2 regions of the Bradyrhizobium sp. NP1 genome follow, and region 1 is predicted to be linked to the other one. Evidence: predicted binding sites of a transcription regulator. Region 1 holds the regulator's gene; the other holds the start of a gene.
The links. The regulator LexA, encoded in region 1, represses DNA repair genes until DNA is damaged. The targets are predictions, from matches to a motif close to TGTTCNNNNTGTGTTCNG.
Positions count from the first base shown of each region.

Region 2: the regulator LexA is predicted to act here: its motif matches at 1,703-1,720, upstream of ruvC (crossover junction endodeoxyribonuclease RuvC).

Region 1 is NZ_CP127385.1:3,735,784-3,740,784, reverse strand. It holds gene QOU61_RS17890 (HAD-IA family hydrolase) at 1-154, shown strand, start outside; gene QOU61_RS17885 (molybdopterin molybdotransferase MoeA) at 175-1,386, shown strand; gene lexA (transcriptional repressor LexA) at 1,579-2,280, shown strand; gene QOU61_RS17875 (hypothetical protein) at 2,780-3,202, shown strand; gene QOU61_RS17870 (ComEC/Rec2 family competence protein) at 3,213-5,001, opposite strand, start outside.
Region 2 is NZ_CP127385.1:6,941,173-6,946,173, forward strand. It holds gene ruvB (Holliday junction branch migration DNA helicase RuvB) at 1-127, opposite strand, end outside; gene QOU61_RS33585 (hypothetical protein) at 124-534, opposite strand; gene ruvA (Holliday junction branch migration protein RuvA) at 531-1,148, opposite strand; gene ruvC (crossover junction endodeoxyribonuclease RuvC) at 1,145-1,672, opposite strand; gene QOU61_RS33600 (YebC/PmpR family DNA-binding transcriptional regulator) at 1,861-2,607, opposite strand; gene QOU61_RS33605 (methyl-accepting chemotaxis protein) at 2,810-4,564, shown strand; gene QOU61_RS33610 (methyl-accepting chemotaxis protein) at 4,561-5,001, shown strand, end outside.

The DNA.
Region 1 (5,001 bases):
TGTCGTGAAAGCGATCGGGGTGCCCGCCTCGCGCATTGTGTTCTTCGACGATCTCGCCGAAAACATCGAGGGTGCGCGGGCCTGCGGCCTGCAGGCGGTCGAGGTGCGATCGTCGCGCGACGTCGCCGACGCGCTCGAGGCACTCGGGATCTAGGAATTTTAGGAGTTTTCGCTGTGGCCCTCATGCCGGTTGCCGACGCTTTGGCCGCGATCCTCGCAGACAGCGAACCGCTGGAACAGGAAATGGTGGCGCTGGATGCCGCCTACCATCGCGTGCTGGCGCGCGATGTCGCTGCGCTGCGCAACCAGCCGCCGCAGGCGATGTCGGCGATGGACGGCTACGCGGTGCGCGCGGCGGATGCGGCGCAGGCAGGCGCGCGGCTGACCGTGATCGGCGAGGTCGCAGCCGGCCGCCCGTTCGAACGACGGGTCGGGCAAGGCGAGGCCGTGCGCATCTTCACCGGCGGCGTCATCCCCGACGGCGCCGATGCCGTGGTGATCCAGGAGGACACCGAGGCCGACGGCAACACCATCCGCATCACCGAGGCGGCCAGCGTCGGCCGCCATATCCGCGGCCCCGGCATCGATTTCAGGCAGGGCGAGGTGCTGCTGCAAGGAGGCACCCGGCTTGGCGACCGTCATCTGTCGCTCGCGGCCGCCATGAATCACCCCAACCTTCCGGTGCGGCGCCGGCCCAAGGTCGCGATCCTGGCGACCGGCGACGAGCTGGTGATGCCCGGCTCAACGCCCGGCCCGGGCCAGATCGTCTATTCCAACGGCTATTCGCTGCGCGCGCTGGCGCGCGCCGAGGGCGCCGACACGATCGATCTCGGGGTCGCCGCCGACACGCTGGAAGCGACCACGTCGGGCATCCGCCGCGCCCGGGATTCCGGCGCCGACATCCTGATCACGACCGGCGGCGCCTCGGTCGGCGACCATGACCTGGTGCACCGGTCGCTTCGGGCAGAAGGCGTGACCATGGCGTTCTGGCGCATTGCGATGCGCCCGGGCAAGCCGATGATGCACGGCCGGCTCGGCGCGCTCCGGGTGATCGGCCTGCCCGGCAATCCGGTTTCCTCCTATGTCTGCGCCTTCCTGTTTCTGGTGCCGTTGATTCGCGCGCTTTCGGGTCGCTCGGTGATTCACCATGCACGTGAAACCGCCCTGCTCGGCCGCGACGTCGGCGCCAACGATCAGCGCGAGGATTACTTGCGCGCGCGGCTCGACGAGCGCGACGACGGCACGCTGATCGCCACGCCGGTCAATCACCAGGACAGCTCGCTGGTTGCGAATCTCGCTGCGGCACAGGCACTTCTGATCCGTCCGCCATTTGCGCCGGCGGCGAAAGCGGGCGCGTCTTGCGACGTGCTGCGACTGCCTGACTGAGGCGATCGGGCAGCGGTTCCGCGCCCTCGGAGCGCGTTCACCGGAAATTAAGTGGTTGCGGAACACATATCGAACATATAGTGTCCGTTCATGATTTGTTTCGAGTGCTGGTATCTACTTTGATGCCGAGAATGGGAGCCGCGCTCCCGTGGTCGCATCAATCGGCACCATCAACCGGGGGACTTGCTCGAGATGCTCACGCGCAAACAGTACGAACTTCTGCGTTTCATCAATGAACGGCTGAAAGAGGCCGGCGTCCCGCCCTCGTTCGACGAGATGAAGGACGCACTCGACCTGCGCTCGAAATCCGGCATCCACCGCCTCATCACCGCACTGGAAGAACGCGGCTTCATCCGTCGCCTGCCCAACCGCGCCCGCGCCATCGAGGTGATCAAGCTGCCCGAGCTTTCCGCAAGCGGCGGCGGCAGCCGCCGCGGCTTCACCCCGAGCGTCATCGAAGGCAATCTCGGCAAGGGCCGCAGCGCCAGCTCCACCGCCGATGACGGTGAGCGTCCGGTCGCGGTGCCCGTCATGGGCCGCATCGCCGCCGGCACACCGATCGAGGCACTGCAGACCCGCAGCCACACCATCAGCGTGCCGCCCGACATGCTCGGCTCCGGTGAGCACTACGCGCTCGAGGTGCGCGGCGACTCCATGGTCGATGCCGGTATCCTCGACGGCGACATGGCTTTGATCCAGCGCAACGAGAGTGCCGACACCGGCGACATCGTCGTCGCGCTGATCGATGACGAGGAAGCGACGCTGAAACGTTTTCGCCGCCGAGGTGCTTCCATTGCGCTGGAGCCGGCCAACACGGCCTACGAGGTCCGGATACTCCCGCCGAACCGCGTCAAGATCCAGGGCAAGCTGATCGGGCTGTATCGGAAGTACTGAGTGGCACCGCGTACAGGACGGTCGCGGCGGTTGAACGCCGCCTCGGCCGCGTGTGGTGTTGTCGCGCGTTGCAAGGCTCGCATGCCAAACGGAGCAACGAGCCAGCGACAACAGCGCAAGCGCGCTCATGCTTATAAGGCGAAGCGCGTGACAGGAAACGTGACAAGAAAATGGGCAGCCGGGAAAACGCGCGCGCTGTCCTCATTGCTCGGACAGAAGCCCCCTGCCTATGCGCGAGAGGCCATTTTTGTTCCAAAGAAACTGCGCTTCACGCCAAACTAATTTGTGATGGCCGCGCAGGCCGCGAGTCGCAGAATTGCCTACAAGGAAGCCAAGGGTTGGCGTTATCGTCCACTTTGATAGGGCCCGCGCCTCCCGCAGCAAGATCGACAAACAACAATCGGTCTCCTCGCGGCACAGGCGAAAGGCATTGTGCGGCGAGCATGCTCAGGGACACGCACACAGGCACGGGTCGCTATCTCGAACGAGGAGCAACCCGATGTGTGACTACAGTCTGCATGCCGTGGCGTCCCGTCCCGCCGAGGTCGGCGAAGAACTGATCACAACGTCCTTCCGCGGGACTTCGACACGCGGCTTCGCAAGCGAGCGCGAACCAGGCGTCGCGGTTTGCCTGCTTCCCGGTACCGAGCTGGCCTTCGCCGCCGATGTCAGATACGACAGCCGGTGGATCTGGACCAAGACGATCAACTCGCGCGTCGGCAAGTTCGGCAAGATCGATCCGCTCGTGCCCGAACGGCACCATGACGCGATCGAATTTCCGGATGGCAGCTTCGTGCTGGTGACGCAACTGTGCGAAGGCCAGCGTGCGCGGGTGCTGCAACTCCCGGTGACGCAGCGAACCCCGGAGAAGGCAGCTCCTGCCGTGGAGACGCCGGCACCGCGACGGCAGCCCGTGGGTTGAGCGCGCCGCGCTAGTCGTCCGCCTGCAAATCGGTCTCCGCCGGTGTCGCATCGCGCGGAGCGGTTTGCGGTGACCTGAGAACAGGTGAGACGTCCACCTCGCCCTCGCCAGCGATTGCCAGGGACCATGGGCGGTCGAAGCCCTGCGGCTTGACCGCGCCGATGGAAAATCCCTGGCGCGTACGGCGAACCGACAGCGTGCCCTGCCTTTGCAGGCGCGCGCGGTCGATGGTTGCGGCCTCGCATTGCGCCGGCGCCTGCCGTGCCGTCACGACCAGCGCTGCACGCGCACAGTCGTCTCCAAGCGCCGCGGCATGATCGGCAAGCGTGACGAGCCCGCCATCGGCCATCGCGGCCACGCAGCCGGCCTCGTCGCAGGACACCCCCTCGCCAAGGCTGGCATCGACCGGCGGCCGCGGGTCGGCGTCCGCGGCCAGCCATTCCTTCACCAGAAACGCGTCCTTCGCCGTCCTCATCAGGTGCAGCCGCCCGTCCCGACCACGCACGGCGACGTTGCGGCCGTCGCCGGAAACCAGGACGTCGGGCAGCGGCGTCGCGACCGCCCAGACGATAGCTGCGGCCAGCGCAACCGCGCCCGACCAGCGCAGCGGCGAGCGCAACAGGCCCATCAGGATGAGGCCAAGGCTCGCCACGATGACCGGAGCGATGCCGAACGCCGCCATGCGGCCGATCGCGCCGGGCAGCGCCGCGACCCATTGCGTGACCACGATCATCCAGTCGATCCCGATCCCCATCAGCCACCAGAACAGGCCGTCGAAGCCGAACGGCATCGCCGCGAGCCCGAGCAGGCCCGCCGGCATCACGAGCGCCGAGACGACCGGCATCGCCAGAAGGTTGGCGAGGAGGCCGTAAGGGGTGACGCGGTGGAAGTGGAAAGCGGCGTAAGGCGTGGTCGCCAGTCCCGCCACCAGCGAGGCCAGCACCAGCATGACGAGCTCGCGCCCGCCCCACAGCGCAACGCGCGCGGTCGCAGAGCTCTCCGGCGTCGCGAGCAGGCGCGGCATCCCGATCTGCACCAGCGCAACCAGGCCAAGCGTTGCCGCAAACGACATCTGGAAACTCGGATGTACCAGCGCTTCCGGCGCGATCGCGAGCACGATCAGCGCTGCGACCGCCAGCGTGCGGAAGGTGATGGCGCGACGGTCGACCATGACGGCGATCAGCACTACGGCCGTCATGAAGAACGACCGCTGGGTCGCAACCTCCGCGCCCGAGAGCAACAGATAGAAGGCGGCCGCAACGAGCGCTGCCGCCGCTGACCACTTCTTGATCGGCGCACCGACCGCCAGTCCCGGAACCAGCGCAAGCAGCGCGCGCACGGCGAAGAACACGACGCCGGCCACGACCGCCATGTGGTAGCCCGAGATCGACAGCACATGGCCGAGCCCCGAGATGAACATCGCGTCGTTGACGGGCTCGCTGATGGCATCGCGCCGCCCGGTGAGAAGCGCGGTCGCGATCGCACGCTTGTCGCCGTCGAGCACGGTGCGGATGCGCGCATCGATCGCGTCGCGCAGGCCCTGCATGAACGCCGCGTAGCGCAGCGCCAGGCCGCCGGAGACCGGTGGCTCAACGATCTTGATCGCGCCGGTCACGAAGCCGGTCGCGCCGATGTCCTGGAAATAGAGGTCGCGGGCGAAATCGTAGCTGCCCGGCCGCAGCGGCGCGAGCGGCGGCTGCAGCCGCGCCTTCAGCTCGACGAAGCTGCCGACGTCGGGCGCGGTGCCTTTGCGCACCGAAAGCCGCACGCGCTCCAGCTTCGCCGACAGGCGCGGCCCA
Region 2 (5,001 bases), 3.2 Mb from region 1:
AGACGGAGAGATTGGCGCGCGCCTGCTGCTGGCCGACGAATTCGGAGAGAATTTGCGGACGCAGCGCGGTGTCGCCGGCGTCCTCGTGGCGCCGCTCCGGCGTGACGATGCGAGTCGGCGGATTCATATCGGATACCTGCCGAACCAGTTGCCGGCCACACACGACAGCTGGATACCAACAAAAAGCACCAGACTTGCGGCACCGAGAACCGGAATATCCATAGAGTCGCCACTAAACGGTAAAAACACATCACTTGCTAACATCGACGCGGGCGCCACGAAGACAACATTCCACCAAGAGGTCGAACCACGAACCTGCACAACCGTCGCAATAAGTACGGCCGCGATAAAGGCCGGCAACGACCAGATTTTCAAGCCGCTCAATGCAACACCCGCGGCATCGCGCAATATCGAAAAGCAACGAATAGCGCGACTAAGCAGGCATCCCGAGGCCGAGAAAGCAACTGTCGCTAGAACTCCGGTAGTCAAGGTCCCTAAAAAGACAACAGTCAGAGCGTGGATGGAGCGCGTCACTTCGCAAGCTCCTTCAGACCGAGCCGGATGAGCTGCGCGGTCTCGGCCCCATCACCGGCGTTGCGCGCGGCAGCCGCGATCGCGGCCGCCGCCTGCGGCTGGCCATAGCCGAGATTGACCAGCGCCGAGATCGCGTCGCTGACCGGCCGCGGCGCACGATGCTCGTCGAGCGCGCCGGACAGATGGACCACGGCGGGATCGACATCGGCGAAGGCCGGCGCCTTGTCTTTCAATTCGGTGACGATGCGCTCGGCGACCTTCGGCCCGACGCCGGGCGTGCGCGAAACCGCCGCCTTGTCGCGCAGCGCGATCGCATTCGCAAGCTCGGCCGGCGGCAGCGTGCCGAGCACGGCCAGCGCCACCTTGGCGCCGACGCCCTGCACGGTCTGCAACAGGCGAAACCATTCGCGCTCGACGTCGCTCTTGAAACCGAACAGCTTGATCTGATCCTCGCGCACGTAGGTCTCGATCGACAGCACCGCGGCCTCGCCCGGCGCGGGCAGCCCCTGCAGCGTGCGCGCCGAGCAATGCACCTGGTAGCCGACGCCGCCGACATCGAGGATGACGAAGTCCTCGCCGTAGGCATCGATCAGGCCCTTCAGCTTGCCGATCATGCGCCCACCATCTTCTTCAGCAGCGCGGCGCTCTGGCGGTGATGCGCGTGCGTGATGGCGATCGCGAGCGCATCCGCCGCATCGCGCGACGGCGGCTCGGCCTTCGGCAGCAGGATCTTCAGCATCACCGCGATCTGGTGCTTGTCGGCATGGCCGGCGCCGACCACGGTCTTCTTCACCAGGTTCGGCGCATATTCCGACACCGCGATGCCGAACATTGCCGGCGCCAGCATGGCAACCCCGCGGGCCTGGCCGAGCTTGAGCGTCGCGACGCCGTCCTTGTTGACGAAGGTCTGCTCGACCGCGGCTTCTTCGGGCTTGAAGTTGCCGAGCACGGCGGCAAGTCCCTCATGGATCGCGAGCAGACGGCTCGCCAGCGGCCGGTCGTCCGGCGGTTCCACCGAGCCGCAGCCGACAAAGCCCAGGCGATTGCCCTCGACCTCGATCACGCCCCAGCCGGTGCGGCGCAGGCCGGGATCGATGCCGATGATGCGGAGGGACTTGCGAATCGGCTGGGGTGTCATGGGCTAGTGATACCGCCTGCGTACCGAGAACGAAACACAAACGGAGCGTCATCCCCCGCCCCGGTCGTCATACCCCGCGCAGGCGGGGTATCCAGTACGCGGCGGCCGTGCCGTTCAACACATTGGCCTCTGGAATACTGGATTGCCCGCCTTCGCGGGCAATGACAGCGCGAATCGGTAGAGCGAACTCAGCCGCCCATCTTGGCGACGAGCGCGTCGGAAATCTCGAAATTGGCGAACACGTTCTGCACGTCGTCGTGATCGTTGAGCATGTCCATCAGCTTCAACAGCTTCTCGCCGGTCTCGTCGTCGACCGCGACCGTGTTCTGCGGCTTCCAGGTCAGCGCCGCCTTGCGCGGCTCGCCGAATTTCGCCTCCAGCGCCTTCGCCACCTCGCGAAGGCTCTCCTGCGAGGCGTAGATCTCGTGGCCCGCTTCGCTCGAGATCACGTCGTCGGCGCCGGCATCGATCGCGGCATCCAGCATGGCGTCGGCGGAGGCGACGCCGGCGTCATATTCGATGATGCCGGTGCGGTCGAACATGAAGGAAACCGAGCCGGTTTCGCCGAGATTGCCGCCGGCCTTGGTGAAGAAGGAGCGGATATCGGAGGCGGCGCGGTTGCGGTTGTCGGTCAAGGCCTCGACGATGACGGCGACGCCGCCGGGGCCATAGCCCTCGTAACGGATCTCGTCATAGTTCTCGCCCTCACCGCCGAGCGCCTTCTTGATTGCGCGCTCGATATTGTCCTTCGGCATGTTCTCCTGCCTTGCGGCGACCACCGCCGCACGCAGGCGGGGATTCATCGCCGGATCGGGCGTCCCGAGCTTGGCAGCGACCGTGATTTCCCGCGCGAGCTTGCCGAAAAGCTTCGATTTCTGGGCATCCTGCCGCCCCTTGCGGTGCATGATGTTCTTGAATTGGGAATGGCCGGCCATGCGGGGTCTCTTGCGTCTCGTCCTGAAAAATGGAGGGGCTGGGCGGGGCCTTATAGGCCCCCACTGGCCTCAAATCAAAGATTTCGGGCTTTTTCTGGTACCAAAGTAGGGGACCGTGCGCCTGCTCGTGAGGCAGATCTTAACCATGACTTCATGCGGAGGTGCGAGGATGCCGCGTCCTTTGCTGCGCTCCGAGAGCCCCATGGCATTCGGCCTGTTTCGAAAACGGCTGCCCGAACCGCCCGCGCCTGCGCTTGCGCATGAGGCGGCAAAGCCCGTTGCCGTGGCCGAAGCCCCCGCGCCGGGCGACGCCGCCAGGGAGATCCTGGAACTCCTCGAACTCGAGCTCGGGGCGATGATCCGCCAGCTCGAGCGGGCCGCGAATTCCGTGGCGGGCGGGGCCGAGGCCACCGCCGCGACCCTTGCCACCATCCGCCAGCGCACCGACGCGCTCACCGGGCGCGCCAGCGATGCGCAAAGCACCGCCTCAAGCTTCTCGCAGGCCGCCGAGAAATTCACCCATTCGGCCGAGGGAATCGGGGCCCAGGTCCGCGACGCCGGCAAGCTCGCCGACCAGGCGAGCGCCGCCGCGCAGGAAGCCCGCCGCACCGTCGACCGCCTGCGCGAATCCTCGGCCGCGATCGGCAATGTCGTCAACCTGATCGCCCAGATCGCCAAGCAGACCACCCTGCTGGCGCTCAACTCCACCATCGAAGCCGCGCGCGCCGGCGAAGCGGGACGCGGCTTTGCCGTGGTCGCCTCCGAGGTCAAGGCGCTGGCGGTGCAGACCCGGAACGCGACCGAAGAGATCACCAGGAAGATCGACGCGCTGCAGAAGGATGCGGCGGGCTCGGCGGATGCCATGGACCGCATCTCGCAGGCGATCGAGGCGATCCGCCCGGTGTTCGCCAACGTCAACAGCGCCGTCGCCGAGCAGAACGCCACCACTGGCGAGATGTCGACCAATGCGGCCACCGCATCGAGCTTCATCGTTTCGGTCGGCACCAGTGCCGGCGAGATCGATTCCGCGACCAAGGAGGCCGAGGCGCATGGCGAGAGCGTCGCCAATGCCGGCAAGGCCGTCACCGGCTTTGCGCAGAAATTGAAGGCGCGCTGCGCGGTGCTGCTGCGCCGCGGCGAGGCCAACCACGGCCACAAGGAGCAGAAGCTGCCCTGCAGCCTCAAGATCGAGATCACGACTGCGCGCGGCATGATCAACGCGCCGGTCTACGAGATTTCGAGCACGGGCGTCCTGATCGGCGGCGCCGACGCCGACCGGCTCGTTTCAGGCGAACGCCTTGAGGCGAGCCTTGAGGGCGTCGGCGCCTGCCGCATCCGCATCGGCGAGCGGGCGAAAGCGGGCGCGCAGGCGTTCTTCGAGCGGCTCGATGCGGCCGCGCGCGAGAAGATCGAAGACAAATTGTGGGCGATCCACGACGAGAACGCCGAATTCGTCGCGCGCGCCATGGAAGCCGGCGTCGCGCTGACAAAACTGTTCGAGGACGCGGTCGCGCGCGGTGCGGTCTCGCTGGAAGACCTGTTCGACACCGACTATGTCGCGATCGAAGGCACCGACCCCGTGCAATACCGCACCGGGTTTCTCGACTGGGCCGACCGCGCGCTCCCGGCACTCCAGGAAGCCTTCCAGGCGAAAGATCCGCGCATGGCGTTCTGCGCGATGGTCGACCGCAACGGCTATCTGCCGGTGCACAACAAGATCTACTCGCATCCGCAGCGCCCGGGCGACGTCGCCTGGAACACCGCCAACAGCCGCAACCGCCGCATCTTCAACGATCCGGCCGGCCTTGCCGCCGCCACCAACCAGCGCACCTACCTGATCCAGAGCTACGCCCGCGACATGGGCGGCGGCAAGACGGTAATGATGCGCGAGATCGACGTCCCGATCCGCGTCCAGGGCCGGCACTGGGGCGGTTTCCGCACCGCCTACCGGCTGTGAACGCGCACCCCGCCGATTTCAAGCCGGTCGCCGTCGCGCCCACGGCGAGCGAGCAGCTCGTCTCCAAACTCTCCAACCAGATCGGCGGCCTCGGCGTCGAGCTCGCCGACGTCGCCGGCAATCTGCGGGACGTGGCGCAGCGCGTGGCCGACCAGTCGGAGCGCTTCAGCGATCTGCGCCGCACCGCCGAGACCATGGTCGCCGCCAACCGCGACATCGCCGGCGCCTCGCAGGCCGTGCAGGGCGCGACCTCGGCCGCGGTCGGCGAAATCACGCAATCGCGCGCGGTGGTGGACACTGCGGTCAAGCACATCGCCGAGCTCGTGGCCGCCGTCGGCCGCATCGAGCAGCGGCTGGGCGCGGTCGGCACAGCGCTCACCGAGGTCGCAAAAGTCTCCGGCTCGATCGAGGCGATCGCGAAACAGACCAACCTGCTC